2 regions of the Marinobacter sp. SS13-12 genome follow, and region 1 is predicted to be linked to the other one. Evidence: predicted binding sites of a transcription regulator. Region 1 holds the regulator's gene; the other holds the start of a gene.
What was found. The regulator sigma-54, encoded in region 1, starts transcription at its own class of promoters, with help from an activator protein. The targets are predictions, from matches to a motif close to ANTGGCATNNANNTTGCTNT.
Positions count from the first base shown of each region.

Region 1 (10,998 bases):
CTGGCCCGGGGCGACGGCGAAGCGGAAGAGGAGGTGCCCCTGCTGCCGGAGCCGGATGAACAGGTTCGTGCCTTCCGCGAGCTGGCCATGGAGAACTGGCCGGATATCGACCTACGTATCGCCAGCCTTCAGCTCGACGATGACGATGCCGGCACCTGGTCTCTGGGGCTTCGTCCGGAAGCCACGCGGCTACAGGTGCAGGACATCGCCGGCAGGCTGAACTCGTTGACCCTGGGCGGACAGTTGACCTGGAGTATTGCCGGAGACCGGGAGACCACCCGGTTCGTCGGTGACATTACCGGTGAGTCCCTTGCGGATCTTGGCAACCTGTTTGGCACCGAGATACCGTTTCGCAGCGAGAGCACCGTGGTGAATATGGATATTGACTGGCCGGGCCGGCCCAATGAATTTGATGTATCAGGGCTCAGCGGGTCAGTGAGTGTGCGCTTTGATGACGGCGTCATTCTGGAAGGCAACAACACCGCCCAGTTGTTCCGGGTATTCAATCTGCTGAACTCCGACACCTTGTGGCGGCGGTTGCAGCTGGATTTCTCCGATCTGTACGAAGCCGGTGTGGCATTTGATGCCATCTCTGGCAAGGCAACCATGATTAACGGCCTGCTGACGCTGGATCCGGAGTTGCAGGTGGTTGGTCCCTCCGGTGCTTTCAAGCTGACCGGCACCAGCAACATGATAGAAGAAACCCTCGATATGAGCATGGTGGTGGTTCTGCCGTTGACCCAGAACCTGCCGCTGGCAGCACTGCTGATGGGGGCGGGCGCGCCCATTGGAGGCGCCCTGTTTGTACTGGACAAAGTATTGGGTGATCCATTGAGTAAACTGACCAGTGCAACTTATAGTGTCAGCGGAAGTTGGGACGAGCCGGAAGTTCGCCTCAGGCGGGTATTTGATACCGGCCAGTAATGATTTCATCCGGAGGATAATCAATGTCAGTACAGGCACAGCAGGCAGTGAACAGACAGCAAAACAGGGTAGCGGCGCTCCAGATGGTGAGCACCCACGATATTGCCTCTAACCTCAGGGAAGCGGGGCGCTTGCTGGCGGAGGCTGCAGCTTCCGGGGCCAGCGTGGCGGTACTGCCGGAAAACTTCGCCGTGCTGGCAACCCGGCAGATGATTGGTTGCGGCCGTCGCGAGGCAGATCCGGATAACCTGATACGGCATTTTCTGGCCGAGCAATCCGCCGAGCTTGGCATCTGGATTGTCGGTGGCTCACTGCCCATAGCTTCACGCCCGGATGGTTCCACAGTGAGGGATCGGGTCAGGGCCTGTTGCCTGGTCTACAACGATCAGGGCGAGGAAGTCGCCCGCTATGACAAGATCCACCTGTTTGATGCCATGGTGGAGGATGCCCAGGGTCAGTATCGGGAGTCCGATACCTTCGAGCCCGGCGAAGACGTGGTTTTGATCGACACCCCCGCCGGTCGGCTGGGACTGGCCATTTGCTACGATCTTCGTTTCCCGGAACTGTTCCGCAAGTTGCGGGAACAGGGCGCCGAATGGGTGTCACTGCCCAGCGCGTTTACCTGGAACACCGGCGATGCCCACTGGCACGCGCTGCTGCGGGCCAGGGCCATCGAGAACCAGTTCTGGATGGTGGCAGCGGGGCAGGGTGGCCAGAACAGCGAGCGGCGGCATACCTATGGCCACAGCATGATTGTTGACCCCTGGGGGCGAGTCTTGTCCGAGATCGGCGAGGGGCCCGGGGTAGTCACTGCCGACCTGGACCCGGAGATGCTCCGCGAGATACGTACCCGGATGCCGGTCTGGGAGCACCGGAAGCTCTGACCAGGCGGTCCGCTAGTGACCGGCCGCCTCAACGTCGTCAATGCATTCCCTCAGGTAGCGGAACAGTTTTCTGGGCTGGCCGGTATTTTTTTCGTTCTGCATGTCCCGGCGGGCGTTTCGGGCCAGGTTGCGCAGGTGCTGGATATCGGCCGTTGAGCAGTAATTCAGGAATTCCCCCACGGCAGAGTCACCCTCTTCGATCATCCGGTCGCGCCAGCGCTCCGCCAGGTGATGGCGACGGGTGTGCTCCTCGCTGCCAGCATCGAAGGCATCAATGGCACGGGTCAGACCTTCGGGATCGTCTTCCTGGCGAATGATCTTGCCGATGTACTGCAGGTGGCGCCGCCGGGCCTCATTCTGGCGAATGCGGCGGGACTCCTCAATGGCCGCCCTCAGTGTTCCGCTGATGGGCAGGGTGTCGAGCTGGTCGTTGCTCAGGTCGAGCATGCGCTTGCCCAGGCCCTGCAGCTGGTGCATGTCCCGCTTGAGCTGGGATTTGCTGGGGCCGGAGTATTCGGGGTGGTCGTTTTGAGTATCGTTCATGAAGCGTCCGTTTTGTCGGATTACGGCTTCGCCTAATCCGACCTACATTAAATTAAGCGTCCGACCCGTAGGTCGGATTAGCGAAGCGTAATCCGACAAACCTGTCATCCATAAAATATCGTAGCCAGGCCAAGAAACGCCATAAACCCGATCACATCTGTCACCGTCGTCAGTATAACGCTTCCCGCCAGCGCCGGATCAATGTTGCGGGATTTGAGGAACAGGGGCAATACGGTGCCCACGAGGGCTGCTGCAATCAGGTTTATGATCAGCGCAGCAGCAATGATGGCGCCAATCATCATGTCCTTGAACCAGAGGGTGGCGGCGGTGGCTACCACAACAGCCCAGAGCAACCCGTTCAGGGCGCCGGCGACAAATTCGCGGTTCAGCAGCCAGCCCACGTTGGCGCCACTGATCTGCCCCACGGCCATGCCGCGGATGACCAGGGTCAGGGTCTGGCTGCCGGCGATACCGCCCATGGAGGCCACGATAGGCATCAGCACAGCCAGCGCCACGACTTTCTCGATGGTGGCTTCAAACAGGCCGATGACAGCGGAGGCAGTAAACGCCGTAAGCAGGTTGATGCCCAGCCAGACAGCCCTGCGCCGGGTGGTCTTGAAAATCGGCGCAAAGGTGTCTTCATCCTCGTCCAGGCCTGCCATGCTCATCAGGGAGTGATCGGCATCCTCGCGGATGACGTCAACCACGTCATCGATGGTGATCCGGCCCAACAGCTTGCCTTCCTCGCTGACCACCGGTGCCGAGATCAGGTCGTATCGCTCGAACAGGGTGGCTACCTTGGTGTCGGACAGGGTGACCGGTATCGGCTCAATGTCGGTGTCCATCACTTCCCGCACCGTCGCAGCAGGGTTGGAAACCAGCATTTTGGTGATCGGCAGCATGCCGATGAATTCGTCCCGCCGGCTTACCACGATCAGGCTGTCCGTCATCGGTGGCAGATTACGGTGACGGCGCAGGTAACGCAGAACCACGTCGATGCTGATATCCGGGCGCACCGTGATGGTGTCCGTATTCATCAGGCCGCCAGCGGTGTCTTCCGGGTAGGAGAGCACTTCCTCAACGCGCTGGCGGTCCTGTTCGTCCATGGTGTCCAGGACTTCCTGAATCACCGTATCGGGCAGCTGTTGCAGCAAGTCGGCAAGGTCATCCGACTCGAAATCTTCAATGATGTCTGCGAGTTCCTGAGCGTTCAGCTGACTCAGGAAGTAGCCGCGGATATCATCATTGAGATACTGGAGAACTTCGCCCTCCAGTTGTTTGTCCACCAGGTTCCACAGCAACGCCCGCTGACGGGGTGGCGAGGATTCCAGCAGGTGGGCAATATCACTGGGGCTCAGGCCGCCATTGAGGATGCGGGCAACCTGTTTCAGGGCGCCACTGTCCAGCGCTTCGCTCAGGGAGCGAAGGCGTTGGCGAGCCTGGCTTTTCTCCAGAATATCGGTCATGGATCACCCACAGTCAGAAAACCCCCGTATTATAGCGAAGTTAGGGTACACAGGTGAGAAAGAGTTGTAGGTGAATGCCGTGGTCGGGCCACCCACGGGCTGGCGGCTATTCGCCCTCGCCGAAATAATCATCAATAAGTGCTGACAGCGCCTCGATGGCCTCGGACTCGTCCGGCCCGTCTGCAATCAGTTCTACTTCCGTGCCCTGGCTGGCAGCCAGCATCATCACCGGCATGATGCTCTTGGCGTCCACTTTTCGGTCGTTCCGGCTGATCTGAACACTGCTCTCGAAATCCGACGCGGTTGCAACCAGCTTGGCGGCAGCGCGGGCATGGAGGCCAAGTTTGTTGACGATGGTGATGGGGCGGCGAATCATAGACGGTTCAGCTTTCCCGGCTCTGCAAGTGCGGAAGTTCAGTGTGCCGGACCTGGACGTTGCTGTACTTTCCCGAGAAATGACGGCCCAGCTGTTCGCAGACGTAAACCGAGCGATGCTGGCCACCGGTACAACCGATGGAAATTGTCATATAGCTGCGATTGCTGTCGGCAAAGGAAGGCAACCAGGTTTCCAGGAAGCTGGTCAGATGGTCCACCATTTTCCGGCTCAGGGGTTCCTTTTCCAGGAAGTCGATAACAGGCTGGTCGGTACCTACGAATTTTCGCAGGCTGGTGTCCCAGTAGGGATTGGGCAAACAGCGGACATCGAACACATAATCCGAGTCCAGCGGCACCCCGTGCTTGAAGCCAAAAGACTGGAACAATAGCGCCAGTTCCTGCTCACGTCGCCCGGCCACCCGCTGCTTGACCATGTCCCTCAGTTCGTACATGGACAGCCCGGTGGTATCGATATAAAGGTCGGCCAGTTTCGACAGGGGTTCCAGCAGTTTTTTCTCGTTGCCGATGGCTTCGCGCAGTGAGGTCCTGTCGTCGCTCAGGGGGTGCTTGCGCCGTGTGGCGTGAAATCGCTGGAGCAGGGACTGTTCATCGGCGTCCAGGTAAATGACCTCGATGGTCACGCCGGTATCCTGCAGGCTGCGGTAGATGTCTTCAAAGTTACTGAGCTCGCCGGACAGATTGCGTGCGTCGATGCTCACCGCCATCTTGCCCAGCCGGCCCGGTGAGCTCTGGGTGGTGGCTTCCCGCGTCAGGGGGAAGAGCAACCCGATGGGCAGGTTGTCAATGCAATAGAAACCCAGGTCCTCCAGCACGTGCAGGGCGGTACTTTTACCGGAGCCTGACCGGCCGCTGACGATGATCAGTTTCATAGCCCATTCACCTCGAATCCAGAGCGGCTCAGCTTCCTTCGGCCGTCATCCGGCGATAGAGAGAGTCCGCATCGGTACACTGGCGGAGTTGATCGCAGAATGCCCGTACATTGAACTTTTCGGCCAGCTGGCTCAGCAGTTCAAGGTGTTCACTGGTCGCTTCCTTGGGAACAATCAGGGCAAACACCAGGTCTACCGGCTGGTTGTCGATGGCATCGAAGGCCACACCTTCTTCCAGGGTCAGCAATACCCCCACAACGTGATCGAGCCCTTCCAGGCGACAGTGGGGAATGGCGATACCCTGGCCAATACCCGTGCTCCCCAGTCGCTCCCGGGCAACGAGGTTGTTGAATATCGCGGTATCACTGAGCGACGGATCGTGTTGCTGGATCTGCTCCGCAATGGTTTCCATAACCCGCTTCTTGCTGGAGGCGGGCATCCTGCAAAGGGCCAGCTCCGGCGCGAGAATGTTCTCGATAGTCAGGGATGTGTCGGTCATGAATCGACTGCAGTTCCGTAAAAAAAGGCTGCGGCAGCTTTTGTAACGAAGCCGGCGCCGCAGCTCGATTAACTGTTATGCACCAAACAGGACGCCCTAGCGGGCTCCGTTTCCGTGCATCCGGTCAACGTTCTTTTCCTTGTGCTTCAGGATCTGCCTGTCCAGCTTGTCCACCAGCGCATCAATGGCGGCATACATATCGCTGTTTTCGGCCTTTGCGTGAATCTCACCACCTATCACGTGTAGCGTAGCTTCCGCCATCTGGCGCACTTTTTCCACCTCAAGGGTGACCTGGCAATTGCTGATGTGGTCAAAGTGACGCTCAAGCTTGTCAAACTTGCCTGTTACGTAATCTTTCAGTGCGGGAGTCAATTCTACGTGATGGCCTGAAATATTGAGTTGCATAGGCTTCTCCTGTTATCGGATTTTACTACTACACCAGTCGCTTTCTTTCGTTGGACGGAGGAATGTGCATTGCCTCACGGTACTTGGCCACGGTTCGTCTCGCTACCTTGATACCCTGTTCTCCTAGCATGGCTGCAATTTTACTGTCGCTCAATGGCTTTTTCGGGGTTTCCGTTGCAATCAGCTTCTTGATCATGGCCCGGATTGCCGTAGAGGAACATTCTCCGCCCTCGTCAGTGCTGACATGGCTGGAGAAAAAATACTTGAGTTCAAATATGCCACGCGGCGTGTGCATGTATTTCTGGGTGGTCACCCTGGAAATGGTCGACTCATGCATTTCCACCGCCTGGGCAATGTCCGACAGGATCAGTGGCTTCATGTATTCCTCGCCATGGTCCAGGAATCCCTGCTGGTGCTCGACAATTCGCGTGGCTACCTTGAGCAGAGTCTCGTTACGGCTTTGCAGGCTCTTGATAAACCATTTCGCTTCCTGCAGTTGGTCTCGCAGGTAAGTGTTGTCGGCACTGCTGTCCGCACGCTTTATAAGTGAAGCATAGCTGGCATTGACACGAATGCGCGGTGCAATTTCCGGATTCAGCTCTACCCGCCAGCGTTCGTTGTGCTTGCGCACGATCACGTCCGGGATGACGTAGTCCGGTTCGGCCTGGTCGAGGGTATCGCCCGGGCGCGGATTCAGCCCGGTAATGAGGGCCAGAACGTCCCGCAACTGATCTTCCTTCAGGCGGCTGCGGCGCAGCAGTTGTGCGTAATCACGATTGCCCAGAAGATTAATGTAGTGGGTGATCACCAGCCGTGCCTGGGCGAGCCACGGGGTATCCGGTGGCAGCTGGTTCAGCTGGATCAGCAGACATTCCTGAAGATTCCGGGCGAAGACACCAGGCGGATCAAAATGCTGCAACCGGTGAAGTACGGCTTCCACCTCGTCCATTTCAAGCGGGTCTTCATCAGACTCTTCCATCATCCCGGAATGGATCTCTTCCAGGGGAGAGGTGAGGTACCCGTGATTATCAACCGCATCCATCAGCGCGTGGGCGATGGCCTGGTCCCGTTCGCTCAGGGGCGTCAGGTTCAGTTGCCACTCCAGGTGATCGTGCAGGGTTTCCGTAGGCGAGTTGCGAGTTTCAAAATCGTTGTCGTTTTCATCGTCGTTACGGGCCGATGACGCGGGTGCCGACTGGTAGATGTCGTCCCAGGCGGTGTCGACCGGAAGGTCATCGGGAATGGTGTCGGGGCTGTCGGTCTCTGACGACCAGTCAGGCCCGTTTTCGGATTCATCCCAGTCTGAAGACGATTCGGAGGCGGTGTTTGACTCTTCTGTCGATGAGGCTTCGGCAGCGGTGTCGTTCTCGTTTTCCGTGGATTCCGGATTCTGGTTATCGTCGTCTTCCGAGGTTTCCAGCATGGGGTTGGATTCCAGCGCCTGCTGGATTTCCTGCTGGAGGTCGAGGGTGGAGAGCTGCAGTAGCCTGATAGCCTGTTGCAGCTGGGGCGTCATGGTCAGGCTTTGACCCAGCTTTAACTGTAATGAGGCTTTCATAACCATAGTTCAGGATCCGTCACTCGGTCGCTCTCGGCCTTTCCGGGGAGTTGAGGTTGCATAAAAACTCTTTGTATGCTGGCAACTTGCCGTGCCAAGCAAGTTCTTTGCCGAGTGTACTACAGGCGAAATTCATTGCCTAGATACACTTCCTTGACCTGCTGGTTGGCAAGAATAGCTTCCGAGTTGCCGGATGCGATGATATGGCCTCCGCTGACTATATAGGCGTTCTCACAGATGTCGAGTGTTTCCCTCACATTGTGGTCGGTGATCAGCACTCCAATGCCCTTGTCCCGCAGGTGGCGGATAATGTGCTTGATGTCGCTCACCGAGATCGGGTCCACCCCCGCAAAGGGTTCATCCAGAAGAATAAATGCCGGCTCCATCGCCAGGGCCCGGGCGATTTCGACTCTCCGGCGCTCGCCACCCGACAGCGCCATACCGGGGCTGTCGCGGATATGGGTGATATGAAACTCTTCCAGCAGCTCTTCCAGCTTGGCATCCCGTTGGCTGCGGTTAAGTTCGCGGCGGGTCTCCAGAATGGCCATGATGTTGTCACGTACGGTCAGTTTGCGGAACACCGACGCTTCCTGGGGCAGATAGCCGATACCCTTGCGGGCCCTGCCGTGCATTGGTAGTGGCGTGATGTCCTGGTTGTCGATGGTGATCCGGCCATTGTCGGCGGGAACCAGCCCTACAATCATGTAAAAGCAGGTGGTCTTGCCGGCGCCGTTGGGGCCCAGGAGGCCGACAATTTCACCGCTGCGGATCTGCAGGGAAACGTCGATGACAACTTTCTTCTGCTTGTAGCTTTTTGCCAGGTTACTGGCTCTGAGAACTGCCATCGGTATCCTGTCTGTCGGGGTTGCTGGGAGAGTTGCTGGTTCTGTTGCGGGGTTGTATGACCATCTCCACACGGCCACTGCCTTCGCCCGCGTCAGCAGCGCCTTCGGCGGTAACAACACGTTCGGCACTGTCGTAGTGGATAACATCCCCACGGAACAGGTTACCGTCCTGCTCAATAACCGCCTCACGTTCGAAGGTTACCCGGTTTTCGGCGGCTGACCAGATGATCGTCAGGGCGCGGGCATCTGTTTCTCCCTGTCCTTCCGTTGCCGGCTGCCGGTAATGAGCTGGCTGTCCGGTTGCTTCAATGCGGCTGACACCGTTCTCGTCCCGGTAAAGTACAACCTTGTCGGCGGTCAGGTTGGTCTGGCCCTGTGTCATTTCCACGTCACCGGTATAGGTTGCGATACCCTGGCCGTCATCCAGTCGTGCGCTGTCAGCATTGACCCTGATGGGCTGGTCAGACTCCATGTCGAACGCAAGGGCTGTGGGCGCTACCAGTGCCAGGCAAGCAGCAGCCAGTACCAACGATTTCGGTGCGGGCCAGCGGGGCCTGCCGCGGAGATCAGATTTACTTGCCAGGCTCATAGCGTCCTTCCACCTGCGAGTCGAGTTCAAGAATGCGGTCATCAATCCAGGCCTTCATTCCAGTAGCCGTGGTCAGGCTGACCGCATCGGTCAGTGCTACCGGCTCGTCCGTGTAAACGGTGCGATCACGGTTATTCATTGTCAGTGCCGTTGTTGTCAGGGTCAGCGGGCGCCCGCCTTCGGCTTCCCGGATGACTTTTACATCCCCGGTCAGGTGAACCAGGTCTTCAGCTTCGAGAAAACGTCCTTCGGTTGCCTGGACCTGCCAGGGTGGATTGCCACCCTCGCCGAACAGTGTCGCCCGGGGCGATTTCATGACAGTCTCGCTGCGGGACTCGAACTGCTCGATCCTCGGGCTCCGGAACCGTGTTGTCAGCCGGCCCGTTTCGTCGTACGACAGGTAAAGACCGTTGACCACAAAGCCGTCGGGCTCGGATTCGCCCCGCAGTGAGGCAGCGTCTGTCGGCACCGTTGGTTCGTCACTTTGCCAGAGCAGGAAAAACAGTGCCACTATCGTGCTTGCCAGGCCCAGGGTTCTTACCCAGGGGCGGTTAAACAGAGGCTGGGCGGACATCAATTCTGCTCCAGGTAGGGTTGCAGGCTCGCCTCGAGCTGCCCGCAGGCGCTCAGCAGCAATTCACAGGCTTCCCTGACCGCACCGCTGCCACCAGCGGCAACCGTGCAGACATCCGCATGCTGGCGCACAAACCAGTAACCATTGGGTACGGTAATGCCGAGCCCGGCATAGCGGATGGCCGGCAGGTCCGGCAGGTCATCCCCCATATAGGCGATCTGCTGTGGGGAGAGGCCGAGCTGTCCTGCCAGCTCCACCAGGGCGACCTTTTTGTCCTCCCGGCCTTGCATCAGGTGAGGGATGCCCAGGTCGTTCATGCGCCTTTCGGTCAGTGGTGAGCGGCGCCCGGTAATGACTGCAACGTCAATACCTGCTGCCATCACCTGCTTGATACCCAGTCCGTCGAGAATATTAAAGCCTTTCAGTTCGTCTCCGGAGGCGCTGAAAAACAGCTTGCCGTCGGTCATGATGCCGTCGACGTCCAGAGCCAGCAGGCGGATGGCGGCTGCTTTTTCCATTACGTCCGCCGGCCACTGCGGGCGCTGCTGGTCTGTCATCAGGTCACTGATCAGAGTACTCATCAGATAACACCGGCCCGCAGCAGGTCGTGCATATTGATGGCACCGGTGAGCTTGCCGTTGCGGTCGATAACCGGCAGGGCATTGATTTTCAGCTCCTCCATCATGTTCAGGGCTTCGGCTGCCAGCTGGTCGTCGTGGATAACCCGGCCGTTGCGGGTCATCACTTCTGCAATCGGGGTGTTGTGGATATCCACGGAGCGGTCCAGGGTGCGACGCAGGTCACCGTCGGTGAATACGCCCACCAGGTCTCCAGCGGCATTGATAACCGTGGTCATGCCCAGCCCCTTGCGGGAAATTTCCAGCAGTGCTCCGCCAAGGGTGATGTCTTCCTGTACCCGGGGAATGCGGTCACCCGTGTGCATGATTTCGGAGACACGCAACAGTAACTTGCGGCCCAGGCTGCCACCGGGGTGTGACAGCGCGAAGTCTTCAGTGCTGAAGCCCCGCGCTTCCAGCAAGGCGACCGCCAGGGCATCGCCCATCACCAGGGTGGCGGTAGTGCTGGAGGTAGGGGCCAGGCCGAGAGGGCAGGCTTCCAGGGCAACACTGACATCCAGATTGGCGACCGCTTCCCGCGCCAGGGTAGAGTTTGCGTTGCCGGTCATGCTGATCAGCGGCGCACCCATGCGCTTGATCAGTGGCAATATGGTGAGTACTTCACTGGTGTTGCCGCTGTTGGAAATGCCCAGTACCACGTCCTGGCTGGTGATCATGCCCAGGTCGCCATGGCTGGCTTCGCCCGGGTGCACAAAGAAAGAAGGAGTACCTGTGCTGGCCAGGGTGGCGGCAATCTTGTTGCCGATGTGGCCGGATTTGCCCATGCCGGTCACCACAACGCGGCCCTTACAGGCCATGATAACTTCAC
Region 1 covers NZ_JASSUA010000001.1:2,030,754-2,041,751, forward strand. The annotation lists gene QPL94_RS09360 (YhdP family phospholipid transporter) at 1-924, shown strand, start outside; gene QPL94_RS09365 (carbon-nitrogen hydrolase family protein) at 948-1,808, shown strand; gene yjgA (ribosome biogenesis factor YjgA) at 1,821-2,351, opposite strand; gene mgtE (magnesium transporter) at 2,456-3,817, opposite strand; gene QPL94_RS09380 (HPr family phosphocarrier protein) at 3,924-4,193, opposite strand; gene rapZ (RNase adapter RapZ) at 4,201-5,082, opposite strand; gene ptsN (PTS IIA-like nitrogen regulatory protein PtsN) at 5,111-5,581, opposite strand; gene hpf (ribosome hibernation promoting factor) at 5,678-5,986, opposite strand; gene QPL94_RS09400 (RNA polymerase factor sigma-54) at 6,015-7,544, opposite strand; gene lptB (LPS export ABC transporter ATP-binding protein) at 7,664-8,389, opposite strand; gene lptA (lipopolysaccharide transport periplasmic protein LptA) at 8,367-8,978, opposite strand; gene lptC (LPS export ABC transporter periplasmic protein LptC) at 8,962-9,552, opposite strand; gene QPL94_RS09420 (KdsC family phosphatase) at 9,552-10,133, opposite strand; gene QPL94_RS09425 (KpsF/GutQ family sugar-phosphate isomerase) at 10,133-10,998, opposite strand, start outside.

Region 2 (10,998 bases), 1.6 Mb from region 1:
TGTTCAGTTAAGGAAACCACCATGAATTCGCCAGAACCCCTTCGCATCCTTCTGATCGACAAGGACCCCGAACGGGCAAGCCAGGTTTGTGCCGCACTCAGGCACGAGGGCCATGAGGTAATCCGCCAGCGCCCGGATGCCACTGGCCTGACTGCAGCGGTGGCCCGTGACCAGCCGGACATGGTGATCATTGATATGGACTCGCCAGACCGGGACACCCTGGAAAACATGAGCACCCTCAATGCCCACGCACCCAGGCCCATCGTCTTTTTTGCCGACCAGCCTGGCGACCGTGCCACCATTCATGCAGCAGTAAAGGCAGGCGTCAGCGCCTACGTTGTGGACGGCATACAGCCGGAACGGGTTCGCTCGATTATTGATTCGGCGGTTGCTCAGTTCGAGTCCTTTCAGGCGTTGCGGACCGAGTTAGAGGAAACCCGCTCGGCACTGGAAGATCGCAAGACGATCGAGAAGGCCAAGGGCATGATCATGCGGCATGAGCGCTGTGACGAGGAAACGGCCTATCGCATGCTGCGCAGTTCCGCCATGGAGCACAGCGAACGCCTGGCGGTTATGGCGCGCCGCGTTATTACCCTGATCGAAAGCCGCAGCCAGAAATCGGGCAGACCAATCCAGAAAGCCTCGTAACTGCCCCGGACGGAGTCGCAATGGTTCACCCCACCCCGCTTCACAGACACCCCGGATTCCATGTCCGGCTTGGCTTTGTGCCACTGCTGGACAGCGCTCCACTGATTGTGGCCCGCGAACTGGGTCTGTTTGATGCTGAGGGGCTCGACGTAGAACTGGTGCGGGAGGGCTCCTGGGCTTCTCTGCGGGACAAGGTCACCTTCGGGCTTATCGATGGCGGCCACATGCTGGCACCCATGCCGCTGAGCATGTCCCTGGCTATTGACCGGCCGAAAGTACCGGTCGTGGTGGGCATGGTGCTGAGCCGCAATGGCAATGGCATCACCCTGGGTAACAGACTGTTTGGCGAGCTGCAGCGCTCGGCAACGAATCTGGACAATCCCATCGCCACTGCTCGCGAACTGATCAGCCTGGCAAGACACAGAGGGGAACCAATACGCCTGGCCTCTGTCGCTCCCTGGTCCAGCCACGACCTCCAGCTTCGTGACTGGCTGGCATCCGCCGGCCCGGATGCGGAACATCATATCCAGATTATCCCGGTGTCCCCGATTCAGATGGTCGATGCCTTCCGCTCGAATGCCATTGAAGGCTGTTGCGTTGGCGAACCCTGGAACAGCCTGCTTGAGTACGAAAATCTGGGGCGCATCCTTCATTCCGGCCACCAGATATGGCAGAACGCGCCGGAAAAAGTCCTGGGCATGCGGGCAGACTGGATGTCGCAGCACGGCGTGATGTACCGACACCTGGTGCGCGCCCTGCTCGCTGGCTGCCGGTGGCTGGACAACCGCCACAATCATCGCCTGCTGCGTGAGATTCTGGCGAAACCGGAATACCTCGGCGAGCAGATCAACGTACTGGATGACCATCCCTACAGCCTGTTCCATCCACGGCTGGAACAACACTTCTTCCGTCATTCCGCCAACTTTCCCTGGCTCTCCCAGGCGCACTGGCTGGCCTCACGGCTGACACTCCGGGGACAACTGGGCCCCGTCAGCGGTGCCATGGTGCGCCAGGTAATCCGGCCTGACCTGTTCCGGGATGCTGCGGCCTCCATGGGTATAGACACGCCGGTTATCGACAGCAAGATGGAGGGGCGACACCAGCTGCCGTTTACTCTGTCGGGGCGTTACGGCCCCGTTGCCGTGGCCAGTGACAGACTACTGGGAGAACGGCTTCACGACTGGAGGGCGGACAACCAGGACCATACCAGCCCGCCCAACAATGAGGCGCTGCGCACTAAAACGGCCACCAGAACCGGGCCGGAACAGGGAAACTGAAACCGGAAGTCTGTATAAATCTATAAATTTCAACGTATTGGAGAACTGGCACGACGTCTGCTTAATAGACTACAGACGATCTTGCATCCACTGCACGGTTAATCGGCAGTGAGAGAAACTGAAAATCATCAGGCATTGGCGCCTGCGCTCCGGAAACGGAGGGCAGGCTTTTTTTTGCCTGAAATAACACCGGGAGAGCACCATGCAACTGAAAACACTGGCAGCCACATTATTGATCCTGACAGGAACCGGCACGGCACAGGCCGAAATCGGCCCTGCGGAGAAGCCGGACCTGAGGCTCGGTTTCATCAAACTGACCGACATGGCGCCACTGGCCATCGCCTGGGAGCAAGGTTTCTTTATGGATGAGGGCCTGTTTGTGGAACTGGAAGCCCAGGCCAACTGGAAAGTGCTGCTGGACGGCGTGGTGACCGGCACTCTCGACGGCGCCCACATGCTCGCCGGCCAGCCATTGGGGGCCACCATCGGCTACGGCACCCAGGCAGACATCATCACCGCGTTCAGCATGGATCTGAACGGCAACGGAATCACCGTCTCTGACGACGTCTGGGAACAGATGACCCCACACATCGACAAGAATGAACAAGGTAAGCCCGTCCACCCCATCGGTGCTGCCGCCCTGAAACCGGTAATCGAACAGTACCGTGACGAGGGTGAACGCTTTCGCATGGGGATGGTGTTCCCGGTCTCCACCCACAATTACGAGTTGCGTTACTGGCTGGCGGCCGGCGGCCTGAACCCGGGTTTCTATGCCCCGCAACGGGGTGACACCAGCGGCAACATAGGCGCCGATGTGCACCTGTCCGTCACCCCGCCACCGCAAATGCCGGCCACTATGGAGGCCGGCACCATCCAGGGCTATTGCGTGGGCGAACCCTGGAACCAGCAAGCGGTTTTCAAGGGCATCGGAGTGCCAGTCATCACGGATTACGAGATCTGGCCCAATAACCCGGAGAAGGTGTTCGGGGTTACGGAAGCCTGGGCCGAAGAGAACCCCAACACCCACCTTCGACTGCTGCGGGCATTGATTCGTGCTGCCCACTGGCTGGACGAGAACGACAACGCCAACCGCGAGGAAGCAGTGAAAATCCTGTCCCGCTCCAGCTACGTTGGCGCTGACGAGGAAGTGATTGCCAACTCCATGACCGGCACCTTCGAGTACGAGAAAGGCGATGTGCGGAAAGTACCTGACTTCAATGTCTTCTTCCGCTATTACGCCACCTACCCCTACCCCTCCGATGCCATCTGGTACCTGAGCCAGATGCGCCGCTGGGGCCAGATCCCGGAGCCGAAATCCGACGACTGGTACATGGAAACGGCCGCCAGGGTCTACCGCGCCGACATCTACAAGGAAGCCGCCCGCTCGCTGATTGAAGATGGCACCCTGAGTGCCGACGACTTTCCTGACCTGGACGGCGAAAACTTCACCCGCCCACACCAGGGTGAGCTGATCGACGGCGTGGCCTTCACTCCGAGGGAGCCTAACGCCTACATCGACAGTTTCGAGATTGGCCTCAAAGGCTCGCAAACCCCTTAAGCATTGAGTGTCAGGAGACATCACATGACCACGCTCAGCCAGACCGACTCGTTATCACAAGGCCAACGATGGCTTCGTGCGCTGACTGAAAAACTGTCCGGCCAGAACCTGGCCGAAACCGGCCGCCAGCTGCTGCTGCCGGCCATCGGTATCGCGCTGTTCCTGGGTTTCTGGCACCTCGCCGCACCCCAGGTGCAGACTTCCCTGGGTGCATTTCCGGGCCCGGCCCAGGTACTGGAGCAAACCGGTCAGCTCTGGCAGGAACACAGCAACCAGCGGGACCGGGCCGCCCAGTTCGTCACCATGCAGGAACAACGCAATGAACGCATCCTGGCGGAGAACCCGGACGCGGAAGTAAAGATCCGCGACTACCCCGGTGCGCCAACGTTTATCGACCAGGTCGTCACCAGCCTGGGTACCGTACTGGCCGGTTTTGTTCTGGCCACCATCATCGCCGTACCACTTGGTGTCATCATCGGCCTGAACCGCCACTTCTCAGCGGCCGTGAACCCGCTGATCCAGATCTTCAAACCGGTATCACCGCTGGCCTGGCTGCCACTGGTCACCATGGTGGTCTCGGCCACCTACGTCAGCGACGACCCGATGTTCGAGAAGTCGTTCCTGACCTCGATGATCACCGTCACTTTGTGCAGCCTCTGGCCCACGTTGATCAACACCAGTGTGGGTGTTTCAGCAGTCAATCCGGATCTGCTGAACGTGTCCAAAGTGCTGCAACTGTCTTTCTGGACCCATGTCCGAAAAGTGGTGCTGCCATCTTCGGTCCCCATGATCTTTACTGGTCTGAGGGTGTCTCTCGGTATTGCCTGGATGGTCCTTATCGCCGCCGAAATGCTGGCCCAAAGCCCGGGACTCGGCAAATTCGTCTGGGACGAGTTCCAGAACGGCAGCAGTGAATCCCTGAGCCGCATTATGGTCGCCGTTCTCGCTATCGGCTTTATCGGATTTTTACTGGACCGAATCATGCTACTGATTCAGAAAAAAGTAGCCTGGAACGAATAGGACTCGGCATAGAGCTGGCAGGGAGGGTGGTCCGGGGACGTCAAAAACAGGGATGTTTTTGTCCAGCGTACAGGGACGTATTCACAGCGTGCCCCGGACCACCCTCCCTGCCAGCTCGTACTCCGAAACAAGAGGAGAAAGAACATGAGTAAGTCACACCTCGAATTGACCAATGTACAGATGGCCTTCGACACGCCTGGAGGGCCTTTCGTAGCACTGGAGAATATCGATCTTAAAATTCGTAAAGGCGAGTTTGTATCGCTAATCGGGCATTCCGGTTGCGGTAAATCCACTGTGCTCAATATCGTCGCTGGGCTCTTACAGGCCACCCGTGGAGGCTGTGTGCTGGACGGGCATGAGGTGAATACGCCGGGGCCGGAGCGAGCTGTGGTGTTCCAGAATCATTCGCTGATGCCTTGGCTGACGGTGTACGAGAACGTGGAGCTGGCCGTACAGCAGGTATTCCGTAAAACCATGACTAAGACCGAGCGACGGGACTGGATTCTGCACAATCTCAAGCTGGTCAATATGGACCACGCGCTCGACAAGCGCCCCGGTGAAATTTCCGGAGGTATGGCGCAGCGGGTGGGTATTGCCCGGGCACTGGCGATGAAGCCCAGTGTGCTGTTGATGGACGAGCCTTTCGGGGCACTGGATGCGTTGACTCGGGCCCACCTTCAGGATTCGCTGATGAAAATCCAGCAGGACCTGAACAGCACGGTGATCATGATCACCCACGACGTGGACGAAGCGGTGCTGTTGTCGGACCGGATTGTGATGATGACCAACGGACCGGCTGCCACCATCGGCGAGGAATTGCACATTGAACTGGAGAGGCCCCGCAACCGGGTCACCCTGGCCGATCACCCCGAGTACGTGCGTTATCGGCAGGCCGTGCTGTCCTTCCTTTATGAGAAGCAGCGCTTCCCCGGCAAAGGCCAGGAAGAACAGGGAGAGGCACGCACCGAGGAGACTGCCCCGGCTCAAGCTGAAGAAACGCCGGAGGTGGAAAGCAGCCAGCCGGAAATCCCGGTTCGCCGCATCGCCTGAGCTCATTGGGGCATCGCGGGCTCTCGCGCCGGTTCAAAGCACTCATCCGGTGCACGTCGCCCTGTCAAAGCGCATGAATTCCGTGCCAGCCTCAAAGCCTTCCGGCATAACTAGCTGTAAATACTAGAATTATTATGTTGGCACGGCCTTCGCTATTACAAACATAGGGAAGAACGTCCCGGCCACGGATCGGCCGGACCATCAGATCATTGTTGTTGGCATTGGCGCCGGACCATCGAGTCCCTTCGGGGATCAGATGCTCCGGCTTTTTTTGTTTGGGCAGAGAAGGGGATGACGATCGTGAGAGCAGCAACAGGACAGACTCTCGTTATCTGCGGGCACGGCATGGTGGCCCAGCGTCTGCTCGAAAAGCTGGTTGAGCAGCCGCAGAACCCTTTCGAGCAGATCGTGGTGTTTAACGGTGAAGCAACGCCGGCCTACAACCGCATCCAGCTTTCGGCCGTACTGGCGGGCGATGCCAGTGAGGACAGCCTGCAACTGCAGCAACCCGATTGGTACCGGAAGCACAATATTGAGGTGCACCAGGGCGATCCGGTTATTGCCATCAACCGCGCGAAGAAAACCGTCAGCACCGAGAGCGGGGTGGTTCAGCCGTACTCCCGCCTGGTTCTGGCCACCGGTTCCCGCCCGGCCAGCCTGGGCCTGGAGGGCGAGCACCTGGAAGGCGTGATGGGCTTCCGGGACCTGCAGGACACCCGCCAGCTCATCAGCATCAGCCAGCGCCAGCGCCGGGCTGTGGTCATCGGTGGCGGATTCCTGGGCCTGGAGGCCGCCGAGGGGCTTCGAAGCCGCGGCATGGCGGTCACGGTTCTGCACCGCAGCAGCCACCTGCTGAACCGGCAACTGGATCGCGCCAGCGGGGCGCTGCTGGAAGATGCCCTGACTGACCGCGGACTGTCGGTTCGCACCAACACCTGCCCCGTGGCCCTGCTTGGCCGCAATCTGGTGCGCGCGGTGCAACTGGATGACGAAACCCTGATAAGCACCGACCTGGTGGTGACAGCAGCCGGTATCACCCCGAACGCAGAACTGGCCCGGGGGGCCGGCCTGGACTGCGACAGGGCCATCCGGGTGAACGCGCAACTGCAAACCAGTGATCCCCACATCCATGCGCTGGGCGAATGCTGCCAGGTCGAAAGCCAGACCTTTGGACTGGTAGAGCCAGGCTATCAACAGGCGGAAGTGCTGGCCCAGGTGTTGTGCGATCCGGACAGCCAGGCTGCCTTTGAGCCATCCATTATTGCCACACGCCTGAAAATCAGCGGCATTCCCATTTTTTCCTGCGGCCAGACTGAAGCGGACGCGGATACCGAATCCGTGGTCTGGCAGGACTATGAAACCAATCGTTACTGCCGGCTGCTGGTTCGCAACCAGCGCCTGACTGGCGCCGTGCTGTTCGGCGAAACCAGCGACGGCCCCTGGTACAGCGAACGTATTCAACAGGCCGATGACATCAGCCCTTACCGGGCCCATCTGGCCTTTGGCAAGCACTACTGCGAAGCCGCGTAAGGCGGCCGGGAACAGAGAGAGGAATTACCATGAGCAAAAAAACCCTGATCGTGATTGGCAACGGCATGGTCGGCCACCATTTCCTGGAGCAACTGGTGGCAACGCCCGCTGCAGCGGACTTCGACATCAAGGTATTTGGCGAAGAGAAGCTGCTGGCGTATGACCGGGTTCACCTGTCCGAATATTTCGGCGGTTCCACCCACGCCGACCTGGCCATGGGCACCGCCGACTGGTACGCGGAAAACAATATCGACCTGCGCCTGGGCGAACAAGTCACCGGCATCGACCGCGACAACCAGACCATCACCACACCGATGGGCGAGTACAGCTACGACGAACTGGTGCTGGCCACCGGCTCCTACCCGTTTGTCCCCCCGATCAAGGGCAACGAGCACCCCCACTGCCTGGTGTACCGAACCCTGGAAGACCTGGACAGCATCCGCGCCAGCGCTGACGGCGCGAAAACCGGCGTTGTGGTGGGTGGCGGCCTGCTGGGTCTGGAGGCGGCCAATGCCCTCAAGACTCTGGGGCTGGATGCCCACGTGGTGGAATTTGCACCCCGCCTGATGCCGGTGCAGCTCGACAGCGATGGCGGCGCCCTGCTCAAGCACAAGATCGAGGAACTGGGGGTGCAGGTGCACACCGAGAAAGCCACCACCGAGATCATCGAAGGCGAAGACGCCCGCCTGCGGATGAACTTCAGTGACGACTCTCACCTGGAAACCGATCTGATCGTTTTCTCCGCCGGCATCCGGCCCCAGGATGCCCTGGCCCGCAGTAGTGACCTGGCCATGGGCGAGCGCGGCGGCATTGTCATCAACGACCAGTGCACCACCTCGGACCCGCACATCCACGCCATTGGTGAATGCGCCCTGTGGAGTGAGAAGATTTTTGGCCTGGTGGCCCCCGGCTACACCATGGCCCGCACCCTGGCCTCCGTGCTCAACGGTGACGAGGAAGCGGCCTTCACCGGCGCCGACATGAGTACCAAACTCAAGTTGCTGGGTGTGGATGTGGGCTCCATCGGCGATGCCCACGCCCAGACCCCGGGTTCCCGCAACATCCGTTTCAACGATGAGCAGGCCGGCCACTACCGCCGCATGGTGATCAGTGAAGACGGCAAGACCCTCCTGGGTGCCATCCTGGTGGGCGACAACAGCCACTACGACACTCTGCTGCAATACGCCCTTAACGGCATTGAACTGCCGGAACAGCCGGAAACCCTGATCGTGCCGGAAAGCCAGGGCGGTGCTCCGGCCCTGGGCCCCGATGCGCTGCCGGAAACGGCCTCGATCTGCTCCTGCCACAACGTCTCCAAGGGCGATATCTGCGGCGTGATCGATGCCGGCTGCAGCGACCTGGGTTCGGTCAAGGCCGAAACCAAGGCCAGCACCGGCTGCGGCGGTTGTGCCGCGTTACTGAAGAACGTGGTGGATAACGAACTGGAAAAACGCGGCGTGGAAGTCAGCAAGGACATCTGCGAGCACTTCCCGTACAGCCGCCAGGACCTGTTCAACATCGTCAAGGTCAACGGCATCCGCACCTTCCGTACGCTGATCCGCGAACACGGCAAGGGTCACGGCTGCGACATCTGCAAGCCGGCGGTGGGCTCCATTCTCGCCACCTGCTGGAACGAACACATTCTGGCCACCGACCACGTACCCCTGCAGGACACCAACGACACCTTCATGGCCAACATGCAGAAGAACGGCACCTATTCCATCGTGCCGCGCATTCCCGGTGGCGAAATCACCCCGGACAAGCTGATCGTGCTGGGCGAGGTGGCCAAGGAATACAACCTGTACACCAAGATCACCGGCGGCCAGCGGGTGGACCTGTTCGGCGCCACCCTGAGCGAGCTTCCCGAAATCTGGGAGAAACTCATCGCCGCCGGCTTCGAAACCGGCCACGCCTACGGCAAGTCCCTGCGCACGGTGAAGTCCTGCGTCGGCAACACCTGGTGCCGCTACGGCGTACAGGACAGCGTGGGCATGGCGATCACCCTGGAGAACCGCTACAAGGGCCTGCGAGCGCCCCACAAGGTAAAAATGGCGGTGTCCGGCTGCACCCGTGAATGCGCGGAAGCCCAGAGCAAGGACTTCGGCGTGATTGCCACGGAAAACGGCTGGAACCTGTATGTCTGCGGCAACGGTGGCATGCGCCCGCGCCATGGCGACCTGTTCGCCACCGATCTGTCGGACGAGGAACTGATCCGCACCATTGACCGGGTGGTGATGTTCTACGTACGCACGGCGGACCGCCTGCAGCGCACCAGTGTGTGGATGGAAAACCTGGAAGGGGGTCTGGACTATCTGAAGCAGGTGGTTCTGGAGGACAGCCTGGGCATCTGTGACGAGCTGGAGCAGCACATGGCGGATCTGGTGGACACCTATCAGTGCGAGTGGAAGACGGCCGTTGAGGATCCTGAGAAGAGGAAGCGGTTCCGGGAGTTTGTTAACGCTCCGGAGAAGAAGGATCCGGTTCAGGAGTGGACCACCGAGAGGGATCAGCGTCGGCCTCTGCTTGAGGGGGAGCCTGCTTAAGACTTAGAGCTCGGGGTGGAGCGCGGGGGTGCGTTGTATTTTTCCTTGGGAAAAGAACTCGCTTCGCTCAGACACCTTTTCCTGGCGGAAAAATACAACGCACCCCCACACTCATCGGGTCACGAGTTATCGCTGCTCGCAGACTCGAACGGGCCCAAGCCAACATTTTGAGTAAACCGTATTGAAATTGGAGAATGTTATGAAAGCACGCACTTCCTGGGATGTTGTTTGTACCGTTGAGGACCTTGTGCCGGAGTCCGGTGTGGCGGTCTGGACCGAGGATGGGCCGGTGGCGGTGTTTTACTTGCCGCATCGGTTGCCGGCGTTGTTTGCCATCAGCCATACCGATCCGTTTACCGGCAAGAATTTGCTGGCGCGGGGTATTACCGGCGACCTGAAAGGACAGCCGGTGGTGGCTTCACCACTTTACAAACAGCACTTCAACCTGCAGACCGGTCAATGCCTGGAAGATGAGGAGGTAGCCGTTAAAACCTACCCGGTCCTGCTGGATGGCACCAACGTCCGGGTAGAAATCCCGGCAGCGAACAAAGAATCAGTCGCAGCGTAACCGTTCATCACCATGTCCTGAAAGCGGCCCGGCACAATGCCCGAAAAGCCGATTTGGGGGTGGGGGTATTTTTTCTGCCAGGGAAAAGGTGTCTGAGCGCAGCGAGTTCTTTTCCCCAAAGAAAAAATACCCCCACCCCCGAAGCGGCGACTCCCCTTTACCGAACGGGCCGCTTGGCACGCCACCCGAGGACAAACACCGTAAGCGCCGGCAAGAAGGTAACAGTCACCGTAGCCGCACCAGCCAGACCGAACAGCACGATGGCACCCACGCCGCGGTATAACTCGGTGCCTTCGCCCGGCAGGAAGACCAGCGGGGACAGGCCGCAGATGGTGGTCAGGGTGGTCATGGCGATGGGTCTCAGGCGGGTTTCCACGGCGCCGATGACTGCATCCACCACCGACACGTCCTTGTGCCGCAGATTCTGCCTTGCCTGTTCCACCACCAGGATCGGGTTGTTGACCACCGTTCCCATCAAAATCAGAAAGCCCAGCATGGTGATCATGTCGAAGGGCTGGCTCAGAGGCAGCAGGCCGATTTTTGGCAACAGACCGCCCACCAGGTTCATCAGCGCCAGGCCGACGATGCCGCCAGCAATGCCCAGGGGAATGGCCGTCAGGATCAGCAGCGGGAAGCCCCAGTGGGCGAAGATGGCCACCAGCAGCAGGTACACGATCACCACCGCAATCATGAAATTGCCACTCAGGGCATCACGGGTGGCGTTGAGCTGGTCGCTGGCGCCGGAGATGTCTATGGACACACCGGTTGGCAACTCGCCGCTGTCGCGCATGGCACCCAGAAGTT
Region 2 covers NZ_JASSUA010000001.1:384,593-395,590, forward strand. The annotation lists gene QPL94_RS01755 (ANTAR domain-containing response regulator) at 22-648, shown strand; gene QPL94_RS01760 (CmpA/NrtA family ABC transporter substrate-binding protein) at 669-1,925, shown strand; gene QPL94_RS01765 (CmpA/NrtA family ABC transporter substrate-binding protein) at 2,128-3,483, shown strand; gene QPL94_RS01770 (ABC transporter permease) at 3,508-4,503, shown strand; gene QPL94_RS01775 (ABC transporter ATP-binding protein) at 4,684-5,553, shown strand; gene QPL94_RS01780 (NAD(P)/FAD-dependent oxidoreductase) at 5,854-7,083, shown strand; gene nirB (nitrite reductase large subunit NirB) at 7,113-9,626, shown strand; gene nirD (nitrite reductase small subunit NirD) at 9,826-10,194, shown strand; gene QPL94_RS01795 (efflux RND transporter permease subunit) at 10,352-10,998, opposite strand, start outside.
Region 2: a site for sigma-54 is predicted at 1,970-1,989, ahead of QPL94_RS01765 (CmpA/NrtA family ABC transporter substrate-binding protein). Genes of this name have one in related genera too.